DNA from 3 places in the Pseudomonas sp. PME37.24/006 genome. Region 2 is predicted to be linked to each of the others. Evidence: predicted binding sites of a transcription regulator. Region 2 holds the regulator's gene; each other region holds the start of a gene.

Region 1 (10,051 bases), 350 kb from region 2:
TATGACGCCATACGGGATCAGGACAACCTACCGCTGAGCCAGGAGCCGGACAAGGTCGTTCAGGAGCTTGATGCTGTCCGCGTCCAGTTCGATAAGTAAGCCAGGGTACGCCGAGTTATGGTGTGACTGTGTTGAGCGGGTGGCCAGTGGTGATGCTGGGCAACAGCTACCACTGGCCTGACGATGGGCATTCGATCAATGTGCTCGCATCAGCGAATCTTGACGACAATCTTGCCTTTGGCATGTCCGTCGACGACGTGGGCAAGTGCCTCGGCCGTCTCTTTGAACGGTAACACCCGTTCAATCACTGGGCGGATGGCGCCGGATTCGATAAGTGAGGTTATTTCGGTCAACTGGCGGCCTTCGGCGCGCATGAAAACAAAGCTGTAGCCGATGCCTCGCTGCTTGGCTTTCCGGCGAATGCTGCGGCTAAGCAAACGCAGCACCTGTTTCAGGGGCCAGGATAGGCCTTGCTGGGCCGCGAAATCGGCTGTGGGTGGACCGGAAATGGAGATCAAATGCCCGCCGGGCTTGAGCACCTGCAGCGACTTTTCCAGCACATCGCTGCCGAGGCTATTGATTACCACATCGTAGTCTCGTAACTCCGTTTCGAAGGCGTGCTTGCTGTAATCGATGACCGCATCTGCGCCGAGCGCCTTTACCCAATCGACATTTGCCGTGCTGGTCGTGGTGGCGACGAAAGCACCCAAATGCTTGGCGAGTTGTATGGCAATGGTGCCGACGCCGCCGGAGCCGGCATGAATCAGTACCTTCTGGCCCTTCTTTAACCTGGCCGTTTCGACGAGCACTTGCCATGCTGTCAACGCAACCAGGGGAATGCTGGCCGCTTCTTCCATGCTGAGGTTCGTTGGCTTGTGTGCCAACGACGCTTCGCCGACCGCGATTCGCTCGGCAAACGTGCCGATACGATTCTGCTCAGGCCGAGCGTACACCTCGTCGCCTGGTTTGAAGCGAGTGACGTTGCAGCCGACCTTCAGTACCTTGCCAGCCACATCATTACCGAGGATCAAGGGCAGGCGATAAGGGAGGACAAGCTTGAATTCACCTGCCCTGATTTTCGCGTCCAGTAAATTTACCCCCGCGGCATGTACCTGGATCAGGACATCCTCGTCCTGCAATTCGGGTTCAGGTACATCTGCGATTCGTCCGATTTCTTTCTTCCCGTAACGATCAATGATGAACGCTTTCACTGGGTGGAATCCTTGTATTCAGATGGGCACAGTCGGGTGTGTCATTTACCAAAAAACGTAAAAATCTTATGACCTTGAGCCTACAAGCCCTTAGTCCGGTAGCGCTCTGCCGCGTTGGCCATGCGGATATCGGATAGCAGCAGCTGGCGTGATGCGTCCAGGGCATCCCAGCGTTCGGCCACATGCAGCGGCGGGATAGTGACCAGTTCGCGGCTGTCGAAACCGGCCAGTGCCGCGTCGACCAGTTCATCTACCTTCATCAATTCAGGGAGCGTGTTGATGTCGATGCCAGCGCGTTCCCAGATTTCAGTGTGGGTGCCCGCCGGTAAAACCGCTTGTACGTAGACGCCCTTGGGCGCTAGTTCCAGGCTTAGCCCCTGGGACAGGAACAGTACGTAGGCCTTGGTCGCTCCGTAGATGGTCATACCGAATTCTGGCGACAGCCCGACTACCGAACCCAGGTTGACGATCGAACCCTCGCCGGCCTGCGCCAGGCGCGGTGCAATGGCGTTGGCCAGCCGCGTCAGGGCGATAATGTTCAGGGCGATCAGGCGGTCGATGGACTGTGCGTCCTGCGCCACGAAACCACCGGACTGAGCCAGGCCGGCATTGTTGATCAGAATGCCGATGCTGGCGTCTTCGCGCAGGCGGGCCTCGACCACAGCCAGATCGCTGGGTTGGGTGAGGTCGGCGCGCAGCACGTCGATGGCAACCTTGGTTTCCTCATGCAGGCGCGCAGCCAGTGCTTCAAGACGAGCCTGGTCACGTGCAACCAGGACGAGATTGTGGCCGCGACGTGCGAAGCGTTCGGCATAAACGGCGCCGATGCCGGAGGAGGCGCCGGTGATAAGAACAGTAGAGAGAGTGGTCATGTGGGGTGCCTGGATAAGGTATGAATCGGCCGCCCAGAAAGAGGGCGGCTCCTGTGTTTGAAGAGACTCGGTTCAGCCCAGCGTTGGGTAATCGGTGTAGCCCTTGGCGCCACCGCCGTAGAGCGTGGTCGGATCCAGCTGGGCGAGCGGTGCATTGGTGCTGAGGCGCTCGACCAGATCCGGATTACTGATGAAGGGGCGACCGAAAGCGATCAGATCGGCCTTGCTCTGCGCGAGTCGGGTCGTGGCCAAATCCAGGTCGTAGCCGTTGTTGGCCAGATAAACCTGCTTGAAGCGGCTACGCAGCGAGTCATAGTCGAACGGCGCGTTATCGCGTGGGCCGCCTGTGGCGCCTTCGACCACGTGCAGATACGCCACGCCGAGGGCGCTGAGTTGTTCCGCGATGTAATCGTATTGGGGTTGCGGCTGGCTGCAGCTGATGCCCGAGGCCGGTGAAACAGGCGAGATGCGCACGCCCGTGCGCTGTGCGCCGATTTCCTTGACCACTGCCGCCGTCACTTCCAGCAGCAGGCGTGCCCTGTTTTCGATGGAGCCGCCGTAACGGTCAGTGCGCTGGTTGGCGCCATCCTTGATGAACTGCTCGAGCAGGTAGCCGTTGGCACCGTGCACTTCGACGCCGTCGAAACCGGCGGCGATCGCATTGGCGGCGGCTTGGCGGAAGTCCTCGATGATGCCTGGCAGCTCGTCCAGCTCCAGCGCGCGCGGTTCGGATACGTCGTGAAAGCCGTTGTTAACGAAGGTTTTGGTTTCAGCGCGGATTGCCGAAGGCGCGACCGGCGCTTTGCCGCCTGGCTGAAGGTCAACGTGCGATACCCGGCCCACGTGCCACAACTGGACGAAGATGCGGCCGCCTTTGGCATGCACCGCATCGGTCACCTTGCTCCAGGCATCGATCTGTTCAGGGGTATAGAGACCGGGGGTGTTTTGATAACCCTGAGCTTGCGGGGAGACCTGAGTGGCTTCCGTGATGATCAGGCCCGCCGAGGCGCGCTGGGCATAGTAGGTGGCAGTCAGGTCAGTGGGCGCCAGGCCATCGCCGGCACGGTTGCGGGTCAATGGGGCCATGACAATGCGATTGTTGAGCGTCAGTGCACCAAGGGTGAAGGGGTCGAAGATCGTCTTGTCGGTCATGCCATGCCTCTAGGTGATGTGGGGAGCCGTGTGGGCTTCAGTGAAGTGGCTTAATGATTATGTTTGTAATCATAAGTGTCAAGAATTTTGATTTAGATCGACATCAATGTAAGATCGCGCTCTAGATTGCCGCCATACAAGCGAGGCCAAATACGTGAAAGTCAGCAAAGCCCAGGTGCAAGCAAACCGTGCGCACATCGTCGAGACGGCATCCAGGCTGTTTCGCGAGCGCGGTTACGATGGCATCGGCATCGCCGATCTGATGGCGGCGGCGGGGTTTACCCATGGCGGCTTCTACAAGCACTTCGGTTCGAAAGCGGATCTGATGGCTGAAGCGGCGGTTTATGGGCTTAAGCAATCGGCAGCACAAACGGCTGGTGCCGATTTATCCGAGTTCGTGGGGCAATACCTGTCTCGCAGCCATCGCGATGAGCCGGGCGAGGGCTGCACCATGGCCGCGCTCTGTGGCGATGCGTCTCGTCAGCCGGACTTTGTCCGCGAGACATTTGCTGCCGGTATCGAGCGTCAGCTGGCCGCGACCGAGCTTGATGGAGGCTCGGCAGCCGAAGCACGAGCCAAAAGTATCAACACGATTGCTCATGCGGTTGGCGCTATTGTGTTGTCGCGAGCCTGCCCAGACGACAGCCCGCTGGCCCAGGAAATTCTGGATGTGTGCCGCGCCCGGATACTCGCCACATTGGCACCGCCGGCGACGAGTGAGTAATCAAACCTGTGCTTGAACAGGGTTCGAATCAGAGGCACTCGGCATGGAGCGGCTTGAGCAGGCCTGTCGCTTGCGGAGCCTTTCACGACCTTTGTGGGCAGGCGCCTGGCTGGAGTGTTTCACCCACCGTGGGTTCCCCATGACGCTACCTGCCGGACAGCTGTTGCCTGTTCGTCAGGCCTTTTGATCCTCGAAGGCATGCTCAGGGCCAGGGGAAGCGGCTGTTTCCATCTCTGCTGAAAAGGTCTGGGCCGCTTGATGCAGTAGCCGACGCATGTGCGCGGACTGTTTGACGACGCGCGCATGTCTCTGTGGAAAATCCATGAGCAGGCCTCAGCTAGCCGCTAAAACCCTCAGTGTTTGGCTAGCAGCCGTGAGGCGTCGAAGCCCATGCGCATGTTGCCCCAGTGGCGACCGTCGAAAATGAACGGTACGTCGATCTCGGTCATGATCTCGCCGGTGTCGCGCAGGTAGGTCTGCAGCAGGAAGCGTTGGGTGTTGGTTGCTGCGCGCAGGCCCACAGGGTCGGAGAACATGCGCTTGTTGCGGCACACCGGCAGGTCGACGGCGCGATTGCCGGTGGGTGCTTTCGACACCCAGCTGTTGTTCACCGGGCAGTAGCCTTTGTTGTCGACGATAAAGGTGACGATGCCACCCGACGTGCCCTTGGTCAGCTTGTCGATCTCTTCCTGGCAGATCTGCGCGAAGCGCTCGGTGTAGCCGGTCATGTACTGCTTGGGATCGGTGTTGGGTATCAACCGGTAGTTCTGGTCGAACAGGTTCACGCCCTCGCGCTGCAGCGCGGCCAGGCGAACCTGCAGGATGTCGCGGCACTGGCTGGCGCGGGTGATGGCCGCATCCAGTTCGCCTTGGCCGAGCACGAAGCGGCCGAGCAGCGTCTGCACTTTTTCGGCTACGCCAGAGAGATCGCGGGTGGCGGTGGCAGAGCGCTGCATGCGCTCGTCGATGGCCTGGCTGTCGGCGTGGATCTGCGTGACCCGCTCGTTGATGCCGGTGTTGGCATCGGCCACCTGCTGGATGTGCTCGGCGATTTCTGCGAGCTTGCCATTGGTGGATTCGAAGTCGACGATCATGCTTTCGAAATGGCCGGTGGCGCGTTCGACCACCACTTGGGTTTCCCGGGCGCTGGTGCTGATCAGTGCGGTCTGCTCGTGAGTTGAGCCCACTTCCTTGAGCATGGCGTCGATGTTCTGTGAGATGTCGCCGGTGGCGCGGCTGACGTTTTGCGCCAGGGTGCGTACTTCGTCGGCGACCACGGCGAAACCACGGCCGCTTTCCCCCGCGCGCGCGGCTTCGATGGCCGCGTTGAGCGCCAGCAGGTTGGTCTGCGAGGAAATCTGCTGGATCAGCCCGACCACCGACTTGATGTTCGAGGAGCGCTCGTTGAGGGCGGAAACCAGCACGCCGAATTCGTTGAGGCTGTTGGAGATAGCGCCGATGTTGCCGGTTACTTCCAGCAGTTCGGCGTAGGAGTCGCGGGCCATGCTGAGGTTCTGTGCGGTGGTGCCCGAGATCGCCTGAGTCTGCTGCGACACTTCTGCGATGCGGCCAACGGCGCTGTTGCTCTCGCTCATCACTTCATTGGCGAAGCGTGCCTGGTGGGTGGCACTTTCGCTGGAGTCGCTGATGTTTTTCAGCGAGCGGGCGGACTCCACGGCGATCTGCACGGTGAGTGCCTGCACATTGCTGATGATCTCGCGTTGCTTGGCCAGGAAGCGGTTGCAGGTGCTGGCCAGGGTGCGGATTTCATCGTGGGTCAGCAGCGGCAGATCGCGGGACAGGTCGCCTTCGCCGTTGGCGATTTCTTCCAGGGCGCGGGTCATGTTGTCGACCGGCCGCACGATCAGGTGGCGGAAGTACCAGACCATGAAGCTGACCATGCCCAGGGTGAACAGCGCACTGAGCAGCAGCGCATTGCCGAGGGTGTCGAGCTTGGCCTCGATGCGGCTCAGCAGAGCGGCATCGATCTGCGCGGCTTGCAGTTGCTGGAGGATGTCGGCACGCAGGCTGGTAGCGACCCAGAACAGCAGGCCACTGACCAGCACCAGCAGGAAAAGGCTGGATAACTTCTTGGTCAGGGTATCGAAAAAGTGCATCTCGATTGAATCGTAAAGCGACTTCAACGACTGCATGCCGCAGCTCCTGGCAAAGAAAACATCCGTGGGTTTCTATTTATTCGACCAGCAGTGCAGAAGCTTTAATGGCCAGTGCAGCTTTCGGCGACGTTACGCGCTTTATCCAAGGTAGTTGTCCGCGCGAACGACGCGCAGTTTAGTGCGTCGACTCACGGGGATAAAGTGCCATCATCGGGAAAATATAGCCTGTCCACGGCCGATACCGGCGCCAGGGCCGGTATCGTCGTGAGTTGCATTCGCTGCCTTGGTGCCAGTGTCGCGTCACCGATCTGCTGGCGGCATTGCCGATTGCATCGAGTAGGGTGGAGGACGCTTGCCTACGCGGCCCGATCCACCCTACATGGCTGTGACGTCGCCGGGTGGGTTAGCCGCGCTGGCCGATCTCCACTTCCTGCGCTGTCCAGCCGGCGACCCGGTCGCTGAGCGACAGACCAAGACCCGGTCGCGTCGGCACCAGCATGCGCCCGTCACGGGTTTCCAGGCGCTCGTTGAATAGCGGCTCCAGCCACTCGAAGTGCTCAACCCACGGCTCGGTGGGGTAAGTCGCTGCGAGGTGCACGTGCAGCTCCATGGCGAAGTGCGGAGCGAGCATCAGGCCCGCCTGTTCGGCCATCGAGGCGATTTTCAGGAACGGGCTGATACCGCCAACCCGAGGCGCGTCCGGCATCAGGTAGTCGGCGCCACGGGTCTTGATGAACTCGGCGTGCTCGGCAACGCTGGTGAGCATTTCCCCGGTGGCGATCGGCGTATCGAAGGCTGCCGCCAGGGCTGCGTGACCTTCGGCGTCATAGCAGTCCAGCGGTTCTTCGATCCACACCAGGTTGTATTCTTCGAACTTGCGGCACATGCGCTGGGCGGTCGGGCGATCCCATTGCTGGTTGGCGTCGACCATCAGCGGGAAGTCGTCGCCCAGGTGGCGACGCACGGTGCTGACGCGTTCGATGTCGATAGCCGAGTTGGGTTGGCCGACCTTGAGCTTGATGCCGCCGATACCTTTTTCACGGGACAGATCCGTGTTCTTCATCAACTGATCGAGTGGCGTGTGCAGGAAGCCGCCCGAGGTGTTGTAGCAGCGTACCGAGTCGCGCTGGGCGCCGAGCAGGCGCGCCAGGGACAGGCCAGCACGCTTGGCTTTCATGTCCCACAGGGCGACGTCGAAGGCGCCGATGGCCTGGGTCGACAGTCCGCTGCGGCCCACGGATGCGCCGGCCCAGCACAGCTTGGTCCACAGCTTCTGGATATCGCTAGGGTTTTCACCGATCAGTGCCGGCGCGATCTCTTTGGCATGGGCGAACTGGCCTGGGCCGCCCGCGCGCTTCGAGTAACTGAAGCCAAGGCCGCGATGGCCATCCTTGCTTTCGATCTCCACGAACAGCATGGCGATCTCGGTCATCGGCTTCTGCCGGCCAGTCAGCACCTTGGCATCGCTGATCGGGTTGGCCAGGGGCAGGAAGACGGAGGCGATACGAATCCAGGCGATTTGATCCTGGTCTGCACAGCCTTGGGAAAGGGGTTGTTCGCTCACACTGATTACCTCGCTTGACGTTCTTGTTCGAGCCAGCAGATGCCTGGAGCGATCTGCGGTGATCTATGACGTTAAGCTGATTACGTAATCATTCAAGCGCTGAGACATGCGCGACGGCATGTCAGGAAAAGGGTCGGTAACTGCGCTACCGCTAACGCCCGTGCAGGCAGGCTAGCGGTAGGCAGGTGCCTGCGGCGGTTAGCCGAGAATGGCGTTGAAGAACAGCAGGGTGAGCAGCGAGGTGAGCCAGCCGAGCGTGGTGGGCACCGACCAGGTCAACAGTTGATGCTTGGCATTCTTGACCCCGAGCATGCGGTTGACCACCCAGAAATAGCTGTCATTGAAGTAGCCAAAGACCATAGAACCGATCGCGGCGGCCTGGGCGGCGAACACCATGTTGACGTCGGGAATGGTCGCCAGGATCGGTGCTGAAATGGAGGCCCCGGTGATCATCGCGACAGTGCCGCTGCCCTGGATAAGTCGCACCAGCGAAGCGATCACGAAGGGAATCAGCACGGCAGGCAGCGGTAGCGTCGCCACCCATTCGCCCATGTACTGGCCTGCACCGCTGTCGCGCAGCACGGCGCCAAGCGCACCGCCTGCCCCGGTCACCAGGAGGATGATACCGGCGCTTTCCACGCCTTTTTCCATCTCGGCGATCACCTCATCGCGCGGGCGACGCGGTACCAAGCCGTACAGCGCGACAATCACCCCAAGGCCCACGGCAATCACCGGGTTGCCCAGGAATGCGACGCACTGGCCGAACATGCTCATCTTGAGGGTGCTGGCAGCATCAAGTTTGGCAATCACGCCGACCAGCGTGTTGGCGAAGATCAGCAGGATCGGCAGCAGAATCGGCAACATCGACAGCCACAGCGGCGGCAGCTCGGCCTCACGGGCGTCGGCGCGCTCGAGTACTTCGCGGTAGGCAGCGGCCGGTTCGATGGGCGCCTGGCCGCTCTGGGCGATCATCGCTTCGATGCGCGGCCCCATGAAGCGGGCGTAGGCAACCAACACGAATGTCGCGGGAAGGGTGAACACGACCCCCCAGAACATCATCAACCCGACGTCGATATTGAAGATCCCGGCGATTCCCAGTGGCCCGGGAGTCGGCGGCACTGCGTGGTGGGTCAGCATCAAGCCGCCCGCCAGCGCGATACCCAGGGTCAGCATCGATTTACCGGTGTTACGCGACAGTGCGCGTACCAGCGGGTTGAGAATGACGAACGCCGAGTCGCAGAAAATCGGCACCGAGACGATGTAGCCAGTGACCATCATCGCCCACTCTTCGCGTTTGTTGCCGAGCCAGCGGACGAAGCTGTAGGCCATGCGCTCGGCAGCGCCCGAGACTTCCAGCAGGCGCCCCATCATCACGCCGAAGCCGATGACCAGACCAATGGTGGACAACGTTGTACCGAAACCGGTGGTGATGGATTTGACCAGCGCATCGGGTGCCATACCGCCGATCAGGCCGGAGATCGAGGCGGCTATGATCAGCGCCAGGAGTGCGTGGATACGCGTTTTCAAGACCAGCACGATCAATACGACGATGGCCAGAACCAGGCCGACCATCAATTGTGGGCCGGCCACTGATGTTGCTTCCATTGTTGATTCCTCTTGTTTTTATTAGCTGGAACAACGGCGCTGCTGGGGCGCCGTACTGGTTAGCGATGCATGTCGTGCTGATGAGCGTTGACGACGCTGTCGAAGTCCGCGTCGGCCGTGAAACCCAGTTGCAATGGCCGTTTGATATCGAAGTCGCCCGGCCAACTGCACACGATGCGCTGCACGCGTTCATCGGGCTCGAAGCTGACTCGTTGGCGAGCCGCGTCGCCGCCGACACGCGCCAGGCTGTCGAGCATCTCGCTGACCCGCACGCAGATGCCCGGCAGATTCAGGGTGCGACGCTGCCCGAGCAGCTCGCCGTCGAGCCGCGCTGCGTGGAGCAGGTTGTCGATCACGGTGCCGGGCGAGGACAGCCACAGGCGGGTATCGAGCGGAACCGGGCAGTTGCTTGGCTCGCCCGCCAGCGGTTCGCGCAGCATGCCGCTGGCGAACGACGAGGCGGCGGCGTTGGGCTTGCCGGGGCGTACGGAGATGGTCGGCAGCCGGCACACACGGCCGTCGACGAAGCCCTTGCGCGAGTAGTCGGTGATCAGCAGTTCTGCCATGGCCTTCTGCGCCCCGTAGGAGGACTGTGGCAATGGCGCAAGGGATTCAGGAACCTGCTCAGGGATAGGGCCGCCGAATACCGCCAGTGAACTGGCGAACACGAAGCGCGGCACCTGCTCCTGTTGCCGGCAAGCTTCGAGCAACGCTCGGGTTGCATCGAAGTTGATACGCAGACCTAGGTCGAAGTCCGCTTCTGCCTGACCGCTGACGACTGCGGCCAGGTGATAGACCACACGTGT
Region 2 (10,051 bases):
AAGCAGGTCACCATCGTTGCGACGGTGGGGCAGAACTAATCGAGGGTACGGGCCATGCAGGTCAAACGCTTTTTTGCCGCCGATATGCGCCAAGCCATGAAGCTGGTTCGTGATGAGCTGGGCGCTGATGCGACCATCATCGGTAACCGCCGCGTGGCAGGTGGCGTGGAGTTGACGGCCGCACTCGATTATCAGGTTCAACCCGCTCCGGCGCGGCAACCGAATCCGGCCCTGGAGGCCGAGCTGCGCAAGACGCAGTCGCGCATCGCCTCCGCTCAGGCCGAGCTGAGCACCCGTGCGCAGCTCGATGCCGGTAAGGATCGTCAGCTGTTCGCCGAAGCGCCGAGCGTGGCACCAGCCGACAGCCTGGACGCCGTACTTGAGCGTCAGCAGAAGAAGCCGGCCTCGGCTTCGGTCGACCAGTCTGCCCTGGAATCCATGCGCTCCGAATTGCATGGCTTGCGTGAGCTGATCGAAATGCAGATGGGTTCCATGGCCTGGGGGCAGATGCAGAGCCGCCGCCCACAGCAGGCCGCCCTGTGGCGCCGCCTGCAGCGCATGGGTTTGCCGGCTGAGCTGGCACGCACACTGCTTGAGCGCGTTGCCTCGCTGAGCGATCAACGCCAGGCTTGGCGTATGGTGCTGGCGCACCTGGCACACTCGATTCAGACGCCCAAGCAAGAGCCGATGGAGGAGGGCGGTATGATCGCCCTGGTCGGCCCGGCTGGCATGGGCAAGACCACCACCCTGGCCAAGCTCGCGGCACGCTACGTACTCAAGTACGGCGCTGCGAATATCGCGCTGGTGAGTATGGACAGCTACCGTATCGGTGCTCAGGAGCAGCTCAAAACGCTGGGCCGTATCCTTGGCGTTTCCGTGACCCACGTTGATCCAGGTCAGTCATTGACTCAGGCGCTGGCGCCGTTGGTGCGCAAGCGAGTGGTTCTCATCGATACTGCCGGCCTGCCAGCCAATGACCCAGCGCTGCGTATGCAATTGGAGACCCTGGCAAGCCGAGGCATCAACGCCCGCAATTATCTGGTGCTGGCTGCAACCAGCCAGGCGCAAGTGCTCAAGGCGGCGTATCACAGTTACAAGCGCTGTGGGCTGGCCGGCTGCATTCTGAGTAAACTGGATGAGGCAACCAGCATGGGAGAGGTATTGGGTCTGGCTATTAGCCACCGTCTACCGGTAGCCTATCTGGCAGACGGCCCGCGAATTCCGGACGATGTACATGTGCCGCGCAGCCATCAGTTGGTCAGCCGTGCTGTAGGCCTGCAGGCTCCGGATGAACCGAGTGAGGATACGATGGCCGATATGTTTGCCGGGTTGTACCAAGACCCGGCACGACGCGCAGGATGATCATGCAGGTGTGGCGAAGCGCTGGCTGTGGTCGTTCCAGCAGCGCACAATGGCCATGTGGCTCTAAAGCGAAGTTAGACAAGGTGTATAGATAACATGGGTATGCATCCCGTACAGGTGATCGCGGTGACCGGCGGCAAGGGCGGCGTTGGCAAGACCAATGTGTCGGTGAATTTGTCGTTGGCGCTGGCGGATCTCGGTCGGCGCGTCATGCTCATGGATGCTGACCTGGGGCTGGCCAACGTCGATGTATTGCTCGGCCTGACGGCCAAGCGCACCCTGGCTGACGTCATCGACGGCCAGTGCGAGCTTCGCGATGTTGTCCTGCAGGGTCCGGGTGGCATTCGTGTCGTGCCGGCGGCCTCCGGTACTCAGAGCATGGTGCAGCTTACGCCCATGCAGCATGCTGGTCTGATCCAGGCTTTCAGTGATATCAGCGACAACCTCGATGTACTGATCGTGGACACCGCCGCGGGCATCGGCGACTCGGTGGTGAGCTTCGTACGTGCTGCGCAGGAAGTGCTGGTGGTGGTATGTGACGAGCCGACCTCGATCACCGACGCTTACGCGCTGATCAAGCTGCTCAATCGAGACCACGGCATGAACCGTTTCCGGGTGCTTGCCAATATGGCGCATAGCCCGCAAGAGGGTCGTAATCTGTTTGCTAAGCTGACCAAGGTGACCGACCGTTTTCTGGATGTTGCGCTGCAGTACGTGGGCGCAGTGCCTTATGACGAATCGGTACGCAAGGCCGTACAGAAACAGCGTGCGGTATATGAGGCGTTCCCTCGTTCGAAGTGCGCGCTGGCGTTCAAGGCGATTGCCCAGAAGGTTGATGCGTGGCCATTGCCGGCCAACCCGCGAGGCCACCTGGAATTTTTCGTTGAACGCCTGGTGCAACAACCGACTGCAGACACGGCTGTATGACGACAGCCTCTGGACTCCGTATGTACAGCAAGGCAACAGCACGAGATTCACAGCATCAGTTGATTGAACGTTACGCGCCATTGGTCAAACGCATCGCCTACCACCTGTTGGCGCGTCTGCCTGCCAATGTGCAGGTGGACGACCTTATTCAGGCCGGCATGATTGGCCTGCTTGAGGCATCGCGTAAATACGACGCCGGTAAGGGCGCCAGTTTCGAGACGTTCGCGGGTATCCGTATCCGGGGTTCGATGCTCGATGAGGTGCGCAAGGGTGATTGGGCGCCGCGTTCGGTGCACCGCAACAGCCGGATGGTCAGCGACGCAATCCGAAAAATTGAAGCGAGAACGGGAAGAGACGCTAAAGATCAGGAGGTTGCTGCCGAACTCCAATTGAGTCTCGAAGATTACTACGGCATTCTTGGCGACACTTTGGGTAGCCGCCTGTTCAGTTTCGACGATCTGTTGCAAGAAGGCGAAAGCGGTGGGCTGCAGGAAGACACAAGCTCCTTGCTCCAAGGGCCTTCGCATGAGCTGGAAGACAATCGTTTCCAGGCAGCGCTGGCCGACGCTATCAGCAATCTGCCGGAGCGTGAGCGGTTGGTGTTATCGCTGTATTACGACGAGGAGTTGAATCTCAAGGAAATCGGCGAGGTACTGGGAGTTAGTGAGTCGCGGGTCAGCCAATTACACAGTCAGTGTGCCGCGCGTTTACGCGCACGGTTAGTGGAATGGCGCGCATAAGGAATTAGCAGGGCGCTGGAAAAACACAGTGAACGCAGCAAAGCCGGGCGCAATAGTTTTGCGGCGTTCCGCCAGGCCGGTTTCACGATTTATAAGCGCTTCAGAATGCTGATGGCGTTTTAGGACTGTACGGAGGTCGACTTGGACAAGAACATGAAAATCCTCATCGTCGATGATTTCTCGACGATGCGCCGGATCATCAAGAATCTTTTGCGTGATTTGGGCTTTACCAATACGGCGGAAGCCGACGATGGCGTCACGGCCTTGCCGATGCTGCAAAGCGGCAGCTTTGACTTCCTCGTGACCGACTGGAACATGCCGGGCATGAGCGGAATCGATCTGCTGCGCGCGGTGCGTGCGGATGAACGCTTGAAGCAAATGCCAGTGTTGATGGTGACGGCAGAAGCCAAGCGTGATCAGATCATCGAGGCCGCTCAGGCTGGTGTGAACGGCTACGTGGTCAAGCCATTCACCGCCCAGGTGCTCAAGGAAAAGATCGAAAAAATCTTCGAGCGGGTCAACGGCTGATGTCTGCCGCGAGGTTGTTATGGAACACGAAGATTCTCAAGAGGCCGACCTCGAGTCGACTCTGAAAAGCAATGCCCGCCAACTGGTAAGCAGCCTCGAACAAGGCAACTTTGGCGAAGCGGTACAGCTGATCAATGAACTGAACAAGGCGCGCGACCGTGGTCTTTACCACGAAGTCGGCAAGCTCACGCGTGAGCTGCACAACGCCATCGTCAATTTTCAGCTTGACCCTCGGGTGCCCCACGCCAATGAAGTCTCACAGATATCTGACGCGACGGAGCGGCTCAACTACGTCGTGACCATGACCGAGCGTGCGGCCAATCGCACCATGGATCTGGTCGAGCAGAGTGCACCACTGGTCAATGATTTGAGCAGCGAAGCCGATGCTCTGAGCGAAGATTGGGGGCGTTTCATGCGCCGTGAAATGGGCGCTGAGGCTTTCCGTGAGTTGGCCAAACGCATCGAGCTGTTTTTGGCGCGCAGCCAGCGTGACAACAGCAAACTGTCCGGGCACCTCAACGACATTTTGCTGGCGCAGGACTATCAGGATCTGACCGGGCAGGTGATCAAACGCGTCACCCAGTTGGTGACCGAGGTAGAGAGCAATCTGCTGAAACTGATGCTGATGGCCAGCCAGGTCGACCGTTTCGCCGGCATCGATCACGATCACAATGAATTACGTGTAGAGCAGAACAAACAAAAAAATACGTCCCATGGTGAAGGTCCACAGATTCATGCCGATAAGCGTGATGACGTCGCATCGAACCAGGACGACGTCGACGATTTGCTGTCCAGCCTGGGATTTTAGGAGCACGTCATATGAGCTTCGGCGCCGATGAAGAAATCCTCCAGGATTTCCTGGTAGAGGCCGGCGAGATTCTCGAGCTGTTGTCCGAGCAGTTGGTGGAGCTGGAAAGCCGCCCGGACGATATGAATCTGCTCAACGCGATTTTTCGGGGATTTCACACGGTAAAAGGCGGGGCAGGCTTCCTGCAGCTCAATGAGTTGGTGGAATGCTGCCATATTGCCGAGAACGTGTTCGACATCCTGCGTAAGGGTGAGCGTCGCGTCGACTCCGAGTTGATGGACGTAGTGCTCGAAGCGCTGGATGCCGTCAATGGCATGTTCACCGAAGTACGCGAGCGTGTTACGCCGACGCCGGCTTCTCCCGAGCTGCTGGCAGCGCTGGCACGACTCGCTGAGCCTGCTCCTGCCGCAGGGTCTGTTGCGGTTGCTGCAGCTATGCCCGTTGAATCAGTAGCCCAGGCCGCCCAAGCAGAGGCGGACATCACCGACAGTGAGTTCGCACAGCTCCTCGATGCTCTGGACGACGAACCACAACCGCAAGCGAGCGCTTCGGACGACGAAATCAGCGACGATGAATTCGAGTCGCTGCTCGATCAGTTGCATGGCAAAGGTCAGTTCGCGGCTTCGGCGACAGCCGCTGTCGAAACGGCTGCGCCTGTACCGGCCAGTGTCTCGAGCAGCGCCAATGGCGACGACATCACCGATGACGAATTCGAGGCTCTGCTCGATCAGTTACATGGCAAAGGCCAATTCGTCGCTGCTGCGGTAGAGGCGCCGGCACCGACGGCTCCTGCTGCGTCCGCCAGCTCTGCGGCGCAGAGCGATGAAATCACCGATGATGAGTTCGAGTCGCTGCTCGATCAGCTGCACGGCAAAGGTAAGTTCGTCGAACCAGCGGCGATCGCTGCTGTTGCCCCAGCTGCGGCGCCGAAACCTGTAGCCAAACCCGCTGTGCCGGTAGCAGCCAAGGCTGTACCAGCACCGGCGACCAAGGTCGAGCCTGCTAAAGCCGCTGCCGTAGCGCCGGCCGCTGCTCCTGCTCCTGCTCCAGCGAATGAAGCGGAAACCACCGTGCGGGTCGATACCGCGCGTCTGGACGAAATCATGAACATGGTCGGCGAGCTGGTGCTGGTGCGTAACCGCCTGGTGCGCCTGGGGCTCAACAGCGGCGACGAGGCCATGTCCAAGGCTGTGTCTAACCTCGATGTTGTGACCGCCGATCTGCAGACCTCGGTCATGAAGACCCGCATGCAGCCGATCAAGAAGGTCTTCGGGCGTTTCCCGCGCTTGGTTCGTGACCTGGCTCGGCAACTGAAAAAAGAGATCAACCTGGAACTGGTTGGTGAAGAGACGGATCTCGACAAGAACCTCGTCGAAGCCCTCGCCGATCCATTGGTTCACTTGGTGCGCAACGCGGTTGACCACGGCGTGGAAAGCCCGGAAGAGCGCGAGGCTGCCGGAAAGTCGCGTACCGGTCGCGTGGTGCTGTCTGCCGAGCAGGAAGGCGATCACATCCTGCTGATGATCACCGATGATGGCAAGGGCATGGACGCCGACGTGTTGCGCAGCAAGGCCGTGGAAAAGGGCCTGCTGGACAAGGACGCGGCCGACCGCCTGACCGATCTGGAATGCTACAACCTGATCTTCGCTCCCGGCTTCTCGACCAAGACCGAGATTTCCGACGTGTCCGGCCGTGGCGTCGGCATGGACGTGGTGAAGACCAAGATTTCCCAGCTCAACGGCACGGTCAACGTGTTCTCGCAGAAAGGCCAGGGCTCAAAGATCGTCATCAAGGTGCCATTGACCCTGGCGATCATGCCGACGCTGATGGTGATGCTGGGCAACCAGGCGTTTGCCTTCCCGCTGGTCAACGTCAACGAGATCTTCCACCTCGACCTGTCGCGCACCAACGTGGTCGACGGCCAGGAAGTGGTGATCGTGCGTGACAAGGCATTACCGCTGTTCTATCTCAAGCGCTGGCTGGTCAGCAAGGCTGCCCACGAAGAGCAAGGCGAAGGCCATGTGGTGATTCTCACCGTCGGCAATCAGCGTATCGGCTTCGTCGTCGATCAGCTGGTCGGCCAGGAAGAGGTGGTGATCAAGCCGTTGGGCAAGATGCTGCAAGGCACGCCTGGCATGTCGGGTGCGACCATCACCGGCGACGGGCGCATCGCCCTGATTCTCGACGTGCCAAGCATGCTCAAACGCTACGCACGGCGTATCTGATCGTCCGCGGCGCGGCCTCTGCCGTGCCGCTTAGGAGTGTTTATGGTTGTCAAGGTACTGGTGGTCGACGACTCCGGCTTCTTCCGCCGCAGGGTTTCGGAGATCCTCTCGTCCGATCCCAACATCACCGTGGTCGGCACGGCCACCAACGGACGTGAGGCCATCGATCAGGCGCTGGCACTCAAGCCGGACGTGATCACCATGGACTACGAGATGCCGTTGATGGATGGCATTACGGCCGTGCGCAGCATCATGCAGCGCTGCCCGACACCGGTGTTGATGTTCTCCTCGCTCACCCACGAAGGCGCTCGGGTCACCCTGGATGCGCTGGATGCCGGGGCGGTGGATTTCCTGCCGAAGAATTTCGAGGACATCTCGCGCAACCCGGAGAAGGTCAAACAACTGCTGTGCGAGAAGGTGCATAGCATTTCGCGCAGCAACCGCCGGGGGATCGGCGCGGCGTCCCTGACGCCGCCTGCCGGCGGTAGCCTGAGCCGACCTGCCAGTACGTCGAGCACACCTGCACCTGCGGCGCGGCCACAGCCAAGCGTCAGCCATCCGCCGGCCGAGCGTCATTCGTCCGCCGCTAGCTCCGCGCCCAAGCGCAAGGCTTACAAGCTGGTAGCGATCGGTACCTCGACGGGTGGCCCGGTTGCCCTGCAGCGGGTTCTGACCCAGTTGCCAGCGAATTTCCCGACGCCAATCGTATTGATCCAGCACATGCCCGCAGCCTTCACCAAGGCCTTTGCCGAGCGTTTGGACAAACTCTGCAAGATCAACGTCAAGGAAGCCGAAGACGGCGATATCCTGCGTCCCGGGCTGGCCATTCTGGCACCAGGCGGCAAGCAGATGATGATCGACGGGCGCGGCACCATCCGCATCCTGCCCGGTGACGAGCGCCTGAATTACAAGCCTTGTGTGGATATCACCTTTGGCTCGGCGTCCAAGTCCTACAACGACAAGGTGCTGGCCGTGGTGCTGACAGGCATGGGCGCCGATGGTCGCGAAGGCGCTCGCCTGCTCAAACAGGGTGGCAGCCAGGTGTGGGCGCAGGACGAAGCCAGTTGCGTGATCTATGGCATGCCCATGGCGATCGTGAAGGCCAACCTGGCGGATGCGGTGTACCCGCTAGATGACATCGGCCGGCATCTGGTCGAGGCCTGCCTCTGATGGATGTGCTGAGCCTGATCGGCGTCATCCTGGCATTCGTCGCTATTCTTGGCGGCAATTACCTGGAAGGCGGTCATGTCTCGGCACTGCTCAACGGCCCGGCGGCGCTGATCGTGATCGGTGGCACGCTGGGTGCGGCGTTGCTGCAAACGCCGGTCACCGTATTCAAGCGCGCCATGAGCATCCTGCGCTGGATCTTCTTTCCGCCGCAGATCGATCTGTCCGGTGGCATCGATCGGGTGGTGAACTGGAGCATGACCGCGCGTAAGGAAGGTTTGCTCGGCCTCGAGGCTGTGGCTGACGGCGAAGCCGATCCCTATGCGCGCAAGGGTTTGCAACTGTTGGTCGACGGCGCTGAGCCGGAGGCCATTCGCAGTATTCTCGAAGTCGATCTGTACACCCAGGAAAGCCGCGACATACAGGCTGCCAAGTTCTTCGAGTGCATGGGCGGCTACGCGCCGACCATCGGCATCATCGGCGCGGTCATGGGGCTGATCCACGTGATGGGCAACCTGGCCGATCCGAGCCTGCTCGGTGGCGGGATAGCCGTCGCTTTCGTCGCCACCATCTACGGTGTGGCCATCGCCAATCTGTTGCTGTTGCCGATTGGCGCCAAGCTCAAGTCCGTGGCCATGCGCCAGTCGGCTTATCGGGAGATGTTGCTCGAAGGAATCCTGTCTATCGGAGAGGGTGAAAATCCGCGCTCCATCGAGTTGAAGCTGCAAGGCTTCATGAGCTGACCATGGCTCGCCGACGCCGTCACGAAGAGCATGAGAATCACGAGCGCTGGCTGGTGTCCTACGCGGACTTCATCACGCTGTTGTTCGCCTTCTTCGTGGTGATGTACTCGATTTCCTCGATCAACGAGGGCAAGTACAAGATCCTTTCGGAAACCCTGACCGGTGTATTCAACCAACCGGATCGTTCGATCAAACCCATTCCCGTGGGCGATGAGAGGCCGCGCACCACCGAGCCGGATCGCTCGATGGTCGACGAAGAGTCAGCCCAGCAGATCGCCGCTTCTACACTGGAGAGTATCGCCGACAGCATTCGTGATGCGTTCGGCGGGCTGCTGCAGAGCGATCAATTGAAGGTGCGCGGCAATGAGCTGTGGATCGAGATCGAGTTGAGCTCCGGTCTGCTGTTTCCCAGTGGCGATGCGCTGCCGAACGATATGGCTTTCGAGATCATCGAGAAGATTGCCAAAATCCTGGCGCCCTACGGCAACCCGGTGCATGTGGAAGGTTTTACCGATAACCAGCCGATCAGAACTGCGCAGTTCCCGACCAACTGGGAGCTGTCTACCGCGCGCGCTGCCAGTATTGTGCGGATGCTGGCCATGGATGGTGTCGATCCATCACGCATGGCGGCGGTGGGCTATGGCGAGTTTCAGCCGGTGGCCGACAACGCCACGGCAGAGGGCAGGGCGCGCAACCGTCGGGTGGTACTGGTGGTCTCGCGCAATCTCGATGTGCGGCGTAGTGTAAGTGGCGTGGGCAGTGCCAATGCCCAGCCTGATACGGCTCTGCAGCGGGCTGGCACGCAACCTGCTTCAGCGCCTGCAGTACAGGCTCCAGCAAATGGGGCCGTCAATTCCCCGTCGCCTGCCCAATGAAGTGGGCACTCAGTCTCGGCCAGGCGCAGCCTGTTCCGGGAGGATGAAGAGTATGAGAGTTTGGGCTGTAGCCAATCAGAAAGGCGGTGTGGGTAAAACCACCTCGTCCATCGCCCTGGCAGGTTTACTGGCTGATGCTGGCAAACGTGTGGTGGTGGTCGATCTCGACCCGCATGGCTCGATGACCAGCTATTTCGGTCACGATCCCGATAGCCTGGAGCACAGCGTCTTCGACCTGTTCCAGCATCAGGGCAACGTGCCTCAGGAGCTACCGAAGCAGTTATTGCTACCAACCAGTCACGAACGAATTTCCCTGCTGCCATCGAGCACCGTTCTGGCTACGTTGGAGCGCCAGTCTCCTGGGCAGAGCGGTCTTGGCCTGGTGGTTGCCAAGAGCCTGGCGCAGCTGTGGCAAGACTTCGACCACGCAGTGATCGACAGCCCACCGCTGCTCGGCATATTGATGGTCAATGCCCTGGCTGCTTGCCAGCAACTGGTGATCCCGGTGCAGACCGAGTTTCTCGCGGTGAAAGGCCTGGAGCGTATGGTTAGCACGTTGGCAATGATCAATCGTTCGCGTAAGCATGCTTTACCTTACACCATCGTACCGACCCTGTTCGACCGTCGTACCCAGGCGTCGATGTCCACCTTGCGGTTGCTCAAGAGCAGCTATCCG
Region 3 (10,051 bases), on a different contig from region 2:
CCCGGGGTCTCGTAGCAGCCACGGGACTTCATGCCGACGTAGCGGTTCTCGACGATGTCCAGACGACCGATGCCGTTCTCGCCGCCGATGCGGTTCAGCTCGGCCAGCACGGTGGCAGGGCTCAGTTCTTTGCCGTCGATGGCAACGATGTCGCCGGCCTTGTAGGTCAGCTCGATATAGGTCGGGCTGTCCGGAGCCGCTTCAGGCGACTTGGTCCAGCGCCACATATCTTCTTCGTGCTCGGTCCAGGTGTCTTCCAGCACGCCGCCTTCGTAGGAGATGTGCAGCAGGTTGGCATCCATGGAGTACGGCGACTTCTTCTTGCCGTGACGCTCGATCGGGATCGCATGCTTCTCGGCATAATCCATCAGCTTCTCGCGGGAAAGCAGATCCCACTCGCGCCAAGGAGCGATCACTTTCACACCGGGCTTGAGCGCGTAGGCGCCCAGTTCGAAGCGAACCTGGTCGTTACCCTTGCCGGTAGCACCATGGGAGATGGCGTCAGCGCCGGTCTCGTTGGCGATCTCGATCAAACGCTTGGCGATCAGCGGGCGCGCGATGGAAGTACCCAGCAGGTACTCGCCTTCGTAAACGGTGTTGGCGCGGAACATCGGGAAGACGAAGTCGCGAACGAACTCTTCGCGCAGGTCATCGATGTAGATTTCCTTGACGCCCATTGCCTTGGCCTTGGCGCGGGCCGGCTCGACCTCTTCGCCCTGACCGAGATCAGCGGTGAAGGTCACCACTTCACAGTTATAGGTATCTTGCAGCCACTTGAGGATCACCGAGGTGTCCAGGCCACCGGAATAGGCCAGAACTACCTTTTTGACGTCCGCCATGCCATCCACTCCACGGGTTGTTCGGAAAGCCCGTGATTCTACTGCCCATGGCCCGCGATTTACAGGGGTGCGACAGGCCATGGCATTGAAGCGACAGGATCAGGAGGTGGCGGCTGGCGTCGAAGGCACCGGTGGGGCGGCCTGTTCGGCAGGCTGCGCGGGGGCTTCAGGCACCTTATCAAGGCTTATGGACACCCTGCGGTTCCTTTCCCGGTTGGCGGCCGTAGTGTTGGGCGCCAGCGGGTAACGCTCGCCGTGAAAGCGCATGACGATGCGCTCTTCGGGGATGCCCTGAGCCTTGAAGTACTCCATCACCGCCAGCGCACGGCGGCGCGACAGGTCGCGGTTGGTCAGGCGGTTGCCGCTGTTGTCGGAGTGACCGTCCAGCTCAATGCGATTGACCGTCGGGTCGGCCTTCATGAAATCGAGGATGATTTCCAGCTTGGCCTTGGCCATAGGGTCGAGCTCTGCCCCGCCGCCCGGGAAGCCGACGGTGGACTTGCGCACCTGATCGAAGTTGACCGGTAACAGCTTGGCCGTGCAGTTCAGGTAATCGTCGTAGGCCTTGCGAAAGCGTACCGGCAGCATCCGCACCTCGAGATCACCACCCACCTGGCTGCGATGGCGCACCAGCGGGCTGCGCCCTTCCAGCAAGCCAGTCAGCAAACGCCCAGCCTGCTCCTGGCTGCTGTTGAACGGCACTTCGCCGCTGCCGACGCTAACCACACCGAGGTTGATGTCGCCACGCCCCGGCTGCCATGGCGCCGCTGCTGCGAGTAGCGTTGCCGAGCCGCTGCCCAGCCAGCGCTCCCGGGGCTGCAGACGGAAGGTCGCCTGTTCGCCCGCGCGGCGCACGAACTGGCCCGAACCGAAATCAGTGATCGGTTGCGTCAGCCGGCATTCGAACTGGTCGCCGGCCACCTGCCATTCGACCTTTTCCAGACGAGTCTGGAAGCTGATCGCGGCCACAGGCAGACTCAAGCCTGCGCCGGCGAGCAATCCGACGATGAGGAAAAGAGGCTGGCGCACAGCGAGCTCCACAAGAAAACATAACGTTCCCTGTGGGTATCGGTGGCGGCGGAGAAAACTTGAGCCGTGCGATGGCCTATCTGCGGCGTGCCCCCGCCGGGCTTTTCCGGTAGGATTCCGGGCATGTTTCGCCCCCGCCTGGAAGCCTCAATGACCGACCGCATCACCCTGCTGCGTCCCGACGACTGGCACATTCATCTGCGCGACGGAGCGGTACTGCCGCACACCGTCGCCGATGTCGCCCGTACCTTCGCCCGCGCGATCATCATGCCCAACCTGGTGCCGCCGGTGCGCAACGCCGCCGAGGCTGCCGGCTATCGTCAGCGCATTCTCGATGCGCGGCCGGCCGGCAGCCAGTTCCAGCCGTTGATGGTGCTGTATCTCACTGATCGCACCACGGGTGACGACATCCGTGCAGCCAAGGCCAGCGGCATCGTCTACGCGGCGAAGATGTACCCGGCCGGGGCGACCACCAACTCCGACTCGGGCGTTACCAGCCTGGACAACATCACCGACGCCCTGGAAGCCCTGGCGGAAACCGGCATGCCGCTGCTGGTGCACGGTGAAGTCACCCGCGCCGAGGTCGATGTTTTCGACCGCGAGAAGGCTTTTATCGACGAGCATATGCGCCGTCTGGTCGAGCGCTTCCCGACGCTGAAAGTGGTGTTCGAACACATCACCACCGGTGATGCGGCCCAGTTCGTCAAGGAGGCGCCGGCCAACGTCGGTGCCACCATCACCCCGCAGCATCTGCTGTACAACCGTAACCACATGCTGGTCGGCGGCATTCGTCCGCACTTCTATTGCCTGCCGATCCTCAAGCGCAACACGCACCAGGAAGCGCTGCTCGATGCAGCCACCAGCGGCAGTCCGAAGTTCTTCCTGGGCACCGACTCCGCGCCCCACGCGAAGCACGCCAAGGAAAACGCCTGCGGCTGTGCCGGCTGCTACACCGCTTATGCGGCCATCGAGCTGTATGCCGAGGCCTTCGAGCAGCGTGGCGCACTGGACAAACTGGAAGCATTCGCCAGCCATTTTGGCCCGGACTTCTACGCTCTACCGCGCAACACCGACACCATCACCCTGGTGCGTGAGTCGTGGAACGCACCGGCCAGCCTGCCGTTCGGCGAGCAGACGGTAATCCCCTTGCGCGCGGGCGAATCGCTGCGCTGGCGTCTGCTGGAGGCTGGTCAATGAGCGAAGAATTGTACGAAGACGATCAGGAGCAACCGAGCAGCAGCGGCCCGCGTCACCCCATGGCTGCGCGTTTTCGTGGTTACCTGCCGGTAGTGGTGGATGTTGAAACCGGTGGTTTCAATAGTGCTACCGACGCCCTGCTGGAAATCGCTGCGACCACCATTGGCATGGATGAAGGCGGCTTCCTGTATCCCGATCACACGCATTTCTTCCGGGTCGAGCCGTTCGAGGGCGCCAATATCGAGCAGGCGGCGCTGGATTTCACCGGCATCAAGCTAGACCACCCGCTGCGCATGGCGGTAAGCGAAGAGCATGCGCTGACCGAGATCTTCCGCGGTCTGCGCAAATCCCTGAAGGCCAATGGCTGCAAGCGCGCCATTCTGGTCGGCCACAACAGCAGCTTCGACCTGGGCTTCCTCAATGCCGCGGTCGCTCGCTGTGACCTCAAGCGCAATCCCTTCCACCCCTTCTCCAGCTTCGACACCGCCAGCCTCGCCGGCCTCGCCTACGGGCAGACCGTGCTGGCCAAGGCGTGCCAGGCCGCCGGCATCGAGTTCGACGGCCGTGAAGCCCACTCCGCCCGCTATGACACCGAGAAGACCGCCGAGCTGTTCTGCGGCATCGTCAATCGCTGGAAAGAAATGGGCGGCTGGGAAGACTTCGACGAGTGAGTGCCATGAAAAAATATCAGATCTTCATTGATGGGCAGGCCGGCACCACGGGCCTGCAGATTCGCCAGCGGCTGGCCAACCACCCGCAGATCGACGTGGTCACCATCGACCACGACAAACGTCGTGACGTAGAGGCCAAGCTCGAGTTGATGCGTTCGGTCGATGTGACCGTGCTGTGCCTGCCCGACGATGCGGCTAAAGAAACTGCGGCTCAAGCTCGTGAAGTCGGCTGCCGGGTGCTCGACGCCAGCTCTGCACACCGCACCGCCAATGACTGGGTTTTCGGCATGGCCGAATTGGCCAAGGGCCAACGCGAAGCCATCGCCAAGGCCGCCGCCGTAAGCAACCCGGGCTGCTACGCCACAGGCGCCATCCTGCTGCTGCGCCCGCTCATCGAGGCGGGCCTGCTGGGCTCGGATCGCGAGCTGTGCATCAACGCCGTATCCGGCTACACCGGTGGCGGCACCAAGATGGTCGAACGCTATGAGCAGGAAGGTGCGCCGGTCTACGCGGCCTACGGCCTGGGCTTCGATCACAAGCACATTCCGGAGATCCAGCACTGGAGCGGCCTGAACGCACGCCCGATCTTCCAGCCAGCGGTCGGCAGCTACGACCAGGGCATGCTGGTGATGATCCCGCTGCAAGGCAACAACGGCGTCGAGCTGCAAAAAGCCCTGAGCGATTACTACCAGGGTGAGCAGTTCGTGCAGGTTCTGCCCTACAACGAGATCCCTGCCGACTCGGCGCCGTTCATCACCCCCCACGGCCTGAACGGCAGCAATCGCGCCGAGCTGCAGGTGTACGGTGCGAGCAGCGGCAAACAGGCCCTGCTGGTAGCCAAGCTCGATAACCTGGGTAAAGGCGCATCAGGTGCCGCGGTGCAGAACCTCAACATCATGCTGGGCCTTGAAGAAGGATTGTGCACGCAGATCGATTGAGCCCTGCCCTAACCAGAAAAAACCGGCTTATAAGCCGGTTTTTTTGATCGTTGTTTAGCGGGCCAGGGGCCAGGAAAGCGAATAGCGAGCAACCACTCATCGAAAGTTACACGACTGTGCCAATCAATAGTCGGTTTATCTTTGACACGCATTCTCATTAACATTAGTATCCTTCGCCATCAGTCTCAGCCAAACGACGGGCCAAGCCTATGTACGTCTGCCTCTGCGAAGGTGTCACCGACGGTCAGATCCGCGAAGCAATCTACGAAGGTTGCTGCAGCTACCGTGAAGTCCGTGAAACGTTGGGCGTTGCCAGTCAGTGCGGCAAATGTGCCTGCCTCGCCAAGCAGGTTGTGCGCGAAACATTGGGCGAAGTACAACAAAGCCAGGTAGCCATGGCTTACCCAGGAAATTTTATTGCCGCCTGAATTAAGCGCTTTCCAAGAACCGGATCTAGCATCCGGTTTTTTTATGCCCAAAATTCAATGAGTTAGCGCCAAGACGCACAACTTAAACACTCTCATTTATATTTATTTTCACTTATATTTCAATAACTTACGTTTGACAGCAGTATTTAGCAAGCCCAGAATTCGCCATCGGTTATCTATTTCCAGGCAGGACGGGCTCTCCCATGAAAGGCGACAAGACAGTTATCCAGCATTTGAACAAGATCCTCGGCAACGAGTTGGTCGCGATCAACCAGTACTTTCTGCACGCCCGCATGTATGAAGACTGGGGCCTGACCAAGCTGGGCAAGCACGAGTACCACGAGTCCATCGACGAGATGAAACACGCGGACAAGCTCATCAAACGCATCCTGTTCCTGGAAGGTCTGCCAAATCTGCAAGACCTGGGCAAGATCCTGATTGGCGAGAACACCCAGGAAATGCTCGAATGCGACCTGAAGATCGAGCACAAGGCGCACATCGATCTGAAAGCAGCCATCGCCTACTGCGAAAGTGTTGGCGACTACGCCAGCCGTGAACTGCTCGAAGACATCCTCGAATCCGAGGAAGAGCATATCGACTGGCTCGAAACCCAACTCAGCCTTATCAAGGCCGTTGGTCTGCAGAACTACCTGCAGTCGCAGATGGAAGAGTAACTGGGAGCAGCTGCGCGTCGGCCCTGCTGCGTTGAAAACAAGCTCGAAATGCTCATGTACATAAGTACACTCCGCTTTCTCGCTTGTTTTCGCCTTGCATGGCTCTAGCTCGCAAGCTCCCAATCCGCCGCGCCTTTTGCGGATTTAGTTGCGAGAATAAAAAACGGGAGCCTAGGCTCCCGTTTTTTCATCACTGATGCTTACTTCTCGACGAAGGCGCGCTCGATCAGATAATCACCTGGCTCACGCATACGCGCGGAGATCTTCAGACCGAAGCTGTCGAGTACTTCGCTGGTCTCGTCAAGCATGCTCGGGCTGCCACAGATCATCGCGCGGTCGTCCTGCGGGTTGATCGGCGGCAGGCCGATGTCCGCGAACAGTTTGCCGCTGCGCATCAAGTCAGTCAGACGACCCTGATTCTCGAACGCCTCGCGGGTCACCGTCGGGTAATAGATCAGTTTTTCCTTCAGCGCATCACCGAAGAATTCGTTCTGCGGCAGGTGATCGGTGATGAACTCACGGTAAGCCACTTCGTTAACGTAGCGCACACCGTGAACCAGAATCACTTTCTCGAAACGCTCGTAGGTTTCCGGATCCTGAATCACGCTCATGAAGGGCGCCAGGCCGGTACCGGTGCTGAGCAGATACAGATGCTTGCCCGGGTTGAGGTCATCAAGAACCAGGGTGCCGGTGGGCTTTTTGCTGATGATGACTTCGTCACCTTCCTTGAGGTGCTGCAATTGCGAGGTCAGCGGGCCGTCTGGCACCTTGATGCTGAAGAACTCCAGATGCTCTTCCCAGTTCGGGCTGGCAATGGAGTAGGCGCGCATGAGCGGGCGGCCGCTTTCTTGCTGCAGACCAATCATCACGAACTGGCCATTCTCGAAGCGCAGGCCCGGATCGCGGGTACACTTGAAGCTGAACAGCGTGTCATTCCAGTGGTGAACACTGAGAACGCGTTCGTGGTTCATGTTGCTCATGTACGGGCTCCTAAAAACTTCAGACGCGCTGATTCTTAAGCGCAATTGCGCGGCATTCTAATCCCGCCCACAATATCTGTTAAATGAATTATCAAGATATAGGTTATCGGTTATATAGATATGCGATTTACTCTTCGTCAACTTCAAGTGTTTGTCGCCGTCGCCCAGCAGGAGAGCGTATCCAGAGCCGCTACCCTCCTCGCCCTATCCCAATCGGCCGCCAGTACATCGATCACCGAGCTGGAGCGGCAATCAAGCTGCCAGTTATTCGACCGTGCCGGCAAGCGCCTGAGCCTAAACGCCCTTGGGCGCCAGCTCCTACCACAGGCAGTCGCATTACTGGATCAATCCAAAGAGATCGAGGATCTGCTCAACGGCAAATCAGGCTTTGGCTCCCTGGCCGTGGGCGCAACCCTGACCATCGGCAATTACCTGGCCACTCTGCTGATCGGTGGTTTCATGAAGGTGCACCCCGAAAGCCAGGTGAAACTCCACGTACAGAACACGGCCAATATCGTACAGCAGGTGGCGCATTACGAAATTGACCTGGGTCTAATCGAAGGCGACTGCAATCACCCGGACATTGAGGTGCAGAGCTGGGTGGAAGATGAGCTGGTGGTCTTCTGTGCTCCTCAGCATCCTCTCGCGCAGCGAGGTCAAGCCAGTATCAGAGAACTGAGCAGCGAGGCCTGGATTCTTCGCGAACAGGGTTCCGGCACTCGCCTGACATTTGACCAAGCCATGCGTCACCACTCCGACGCCCTAAACATTCGCCTGGAGTTGGAACACACCGAAGCGATCAAGCGCGCCGTGGAATCAGGCCTGGGCATCAGCTGTATTTCGCGCCTGGCGCTGCGTGATGCATTCCGCCGCGGCAGCCTGGTAGCCGTGGAAACACCGGATCTGGATCTGCGCCGGCAGTTCTATTTCATCTGGCATCGGCAGAAGTACCAGACAGCTGCCATGCGCGAGTTTCTCGACATGTGCCGGGCGCTGACGGCAGGTATCCGCCGCAGCGACGAAATCGTGCTGCCAGAAGTGCGTTAGCCGAGCAGGATAATGCCCCACACGCTAGCGATCAGCGTCAGCGAGACCATTTGGGCGGCGCTGCCCATGTCCTTGGCAGTTTTGGACAAGGGGTGCAGGTCGAGGGAAATACGGTCGATGGCTGCCTCAACAGCAGAGTTGAGCAATTCGACGATCAGCGCCAACAGGCAGACGGCAACCATCAAGGCGCGCTCGCCACGACTGACGTCGAGCAGCAGCGCCATAGGGATCAGCACAACGTTGAGCAAGACCAACTGGCGGAACGCCGCTTCGCCGACGAATGCGGCCCGCAGGCCATCCAGCGAATAACCAGCAGCATTGAGGACGCGCTTGAACCCGGTTTGTCCTTTGAATGGCGACATAGACAGCGAACCGCGACAGGAAAGGCCGGCAGGGTACGCCAGGAGCCGAAAAAAATCCCGCACATTCGGATGCCAAAGGCCACCATCAGGCGGCCGGCACAGACTCCAGCTGCTGCAGCAGCAGTGCCGCCTGGGTGCGCGTGCGCACGCCGAGCTTACGGAAAATAGCGGTGACGTGGGCTTTCACAGTAGCCTCGGAAACGCTCAGTTCATACGCGATCTGCTTGTTCAGCAGGCCCTCGCAGACCATGGTCAACACGCGGAACTGCTGCGGTGTCAGGCTGGCCAGGCCGGCACTGGCGGCCTTTACCTCGGCAGACAGACTAATGGCTTCCTCGCTCTGCTGCGGCCACCAAACCTCACCGTCGAGCACCTGGCGCACAGCCTGCTGGATCACTTCCAGCGGGCTGGACTTGGGGATAAAACCACTGGCACCGAACTCACGAGCGCGCACTACGACGGCGGCCTCTTCCTGGGCAGAAATCATCACCACGGGAATCTGCGGGTATTGCCCACGCAGCAGCACCAGACCGGAAAATCCATAGGCTCCGGGCATATTGAGATCGAGCAGCACAAGATCCCAATCGGTTTTCTCGGTTAGTCGAGTTTCCAGCTCGGCGATACTGGCCACTTCAACCAGTCGCACGCCAGCCCCGAGGCCCATTGTCAGGGCCTGCTGCAGCGCGCTGCGAAACAGTGGGTGATCATCAGCTATCAGGATTTCGTAAGCGACCATGGCAGATCCTGTTCTTTTTATCGGCAGAACGTACGGCGGACTCCATGCCCAACGGCGGCGTACGACATCCGCCAGAATGCCCAGCGCGGACAAGGTGGTCAAGCGCGGCGCTTTACGGCAAAGTCTGCGCCCTTCTTGCCAGGAGCCCGGTGATGGCCAACCAAGCGCTACGCGCCGACCTGCTAATGTTGCTGACTGCCATGATCTGGGGCTCGTCATTTGTCGCCCAGCGCCTGGGGATGGATGCCATAGGTCCATTTCTCTACAGCGGACTACGCTTTGCCCTGGCCATCATCGTGCTGTTGCCGCTCATCATGCTGCTACGCCGACGCAACACAAAACCTGCCTCGCCGTTGAGCCGCCCGCTACTGCTCGGCGGCTGCCTGATGGGTGCTGTGCTGGCGCTGGGCATCAACCTGCAACAGGTCGGCCTGCTGTTCACCAGCGTCACCAACTCGGGCTTCATTACCGGCTTGTATGTGATCGTGGTGCCATTGCTTGGCCTGCTACTAGGCCACAAGACCGGAATGGGCATCTGGCTGGGCGCCTCACTGGCGGTAGTCGGCATGTTCCTATTGAGCGTTGGTGAAGGCTTCCAGGTCGCCTCCGGTGACTGGCTGCAGCTGGCTGGCGCCTTCGTCTGGGGTGTACATGTGCTGCTCGTGGGGGTCTTCGCTGCACGTCACGATGCGCTGCTACTGGCCTTGGTGCAATTCGTTACCTGTGCACTCATCAGCCTGGCGCTGGCCTTGGTCTTCGAGAACCTGCCGAGTGCGAACATCGCCCAGGCACTGCCAGCGATTCTCTATGGCGGCATATTCGGCGTAGCGGTGGGATTTACCTTGCAGGTGGTCGCTCAAAAACACGCCATTGCCTCCCACGCTGCGATCATCCTCTCCCTGGAAGCGGTATTCGCAGCCATCGCCGGCGCCCTGTTGCTGGGTGAATCCTTGTCAGCACGCGGCTATTTCGGCTGCGCACTGATGTTCGGCGGCATGCTACTCGCGCAGCTGTGGCGAAAACCCGCGGTTGTTATAGATAGGCCTTGAGGCGCTGGTGCAGCTCACTTTCCAGGTTCACGGCACGAGGCGCATTGGAAGCCAGGTAATGCTCACTGAACACGTCGAAGTAAGCATTTAATGCACCGGCG

What was found. Region 2 encodes FliA, which starts transcription of late flagellar genes. Its sites were predicted from a motif close to CTAAAGTTTNNNNNNNNNNNGCCGNTAA; they were not measured.
Region 1: the regulator FliA is predicted to act here: its motif matches at 6,228-6,255, upstream of ACZ3GY_RS10380 (methyl-accepting chemotaxis protein).
Region 3: the regulator FliA is predicted to act here: its motif matches at 1,905-1,932, upstream of ACZ3GY_RS04470 (flagellar protein MotY).

Annotation. Positions count from the first base shown of each region.
Region 1 covers NZ_JBVHNL010000002.1:1,033,114-1,043,164, reverse strand. The annotation lists gene ACZ3GY_RS10405 (SDR family oxidoreductase) at 1-99, shown strand, start outside; gene ACZ3GY_RS10400 (NADP-dependent oxidoreductase) at 210-1,211, opposite strand; gene ACZ3GY_RS10395 (SDR family NAD(P)-dependent oxidoreductase) at 1,292-2,083, opposite strand; gene ACZ3GY_RS10390 (alkene reductase) at 2,156-3,235, opposite strand; gene ACZ3GY_RS10385 (TetR/AcrR family transcriptional regulator) at 3,390-3,959, shown strand; gene ACZ3GY_RS10380 (methyl-accepting chemotaxis protein) at 4,313-6,112, opposite strand; gene ACZ3GY_RS10375 (L-talarate/galactarate dehydratase) at 6,480-7,640, opposite strand; gene ACZ3GY_RS10370 (GntP family permease) at 7,839-9,245, opposite strand; gene denD (D-erythronate dehydrogenase) at 9,305-10,051, opposite strand, start outside.
Region 2 covers NZ_JBVHNL010000002.1:678,877-688,927, reverse strand. The annotation lists gene flhA (flagellar biosynthesis protein FlhA) at 1-39, shown strand, start outside; gene flhF (flagellar biosynthesis GTPase FlhF) at 55-1,362, shown strand; gene fleN (flagellar synthesis regulator FleN) at 1,450-2,289, shown strand; gene fliA (RNA polymerase sigma factor FliA) at 2,286-3,029, shown strand; gene ACZ3GY_RS08710 (chemotaxis response regulator CheY) at 3,183-3,557, shown strand; gene ACZ3GY_RS08705 (protein phosphatase CheZ) at 3,577-4,365, shown strand; gene ACZ3GY_RS08700 (chemotaxis protein CheA) at 4,377-6,590, shown strand; gene ACZ3GY_RS08695 (protein-glutamate methylesterase/protein-glutamine glutaminase) at 6,633-7,760, shown strand; gene ACZ3GY_RS08690 (flagellar motor protein) at 7,760-8,500, shown strand; gene motD (flagellar motor protein MotD) at 8,503-9,375, shown strand; gene ACZ3GY_RS08680 (ParA family protein) at 9,428-10,051, shown strand, end outside.
Region 3 covers NZ_JBVHNL010000001.1:965,643-975,693, reverse strand. The annotation lists gene ACZ3GY_RS04475 (argininosuccinate synthase) at 1-839, opposite strand, end outside; gene ACZ3GY_RS04470 (flagellar protein MotY) at 939-1,868, opposite strand; gene pyrC (dihydroorotase) at 2,019-3,065, shown strand; gene rnt (ribonuclease T) at 3,062-3,736, shown strand; gene argC (N-acetyl-gamma-glutamyl-phosphate reductase) at 3,742-4,674, shown strand; gene ACZ3GY_RS04450 (bacterioferritin-associated ferredoxin) at 4,884-5,102, shown strand; gene bfr (bacterioferritin) at 5,306-5,776, shown strand; gene fpr (ferredoxin-NADP reductase) at 5,977-6,756, opposite strand; gene ACZ3GY_RS04435 (LysR family transcriptional regulator) at 6,877-7,803, shown strand; gene ACZ3GY_RS04430 (diacylglycerol kinase) at 7,800-8,171, opposite strand; gene erdR (response regulator transcription factor ErdR) at 8,251-8,901, opposite strand; gene ACZ3GY_RS04420 (DMT family transporter) at 9,054-9,950, shown strand; gene ACZ3GY_RS04415 (tRNA-uridine aminocarboxypropyltransferase) at 9,934-10,051, opposite strand, start outside.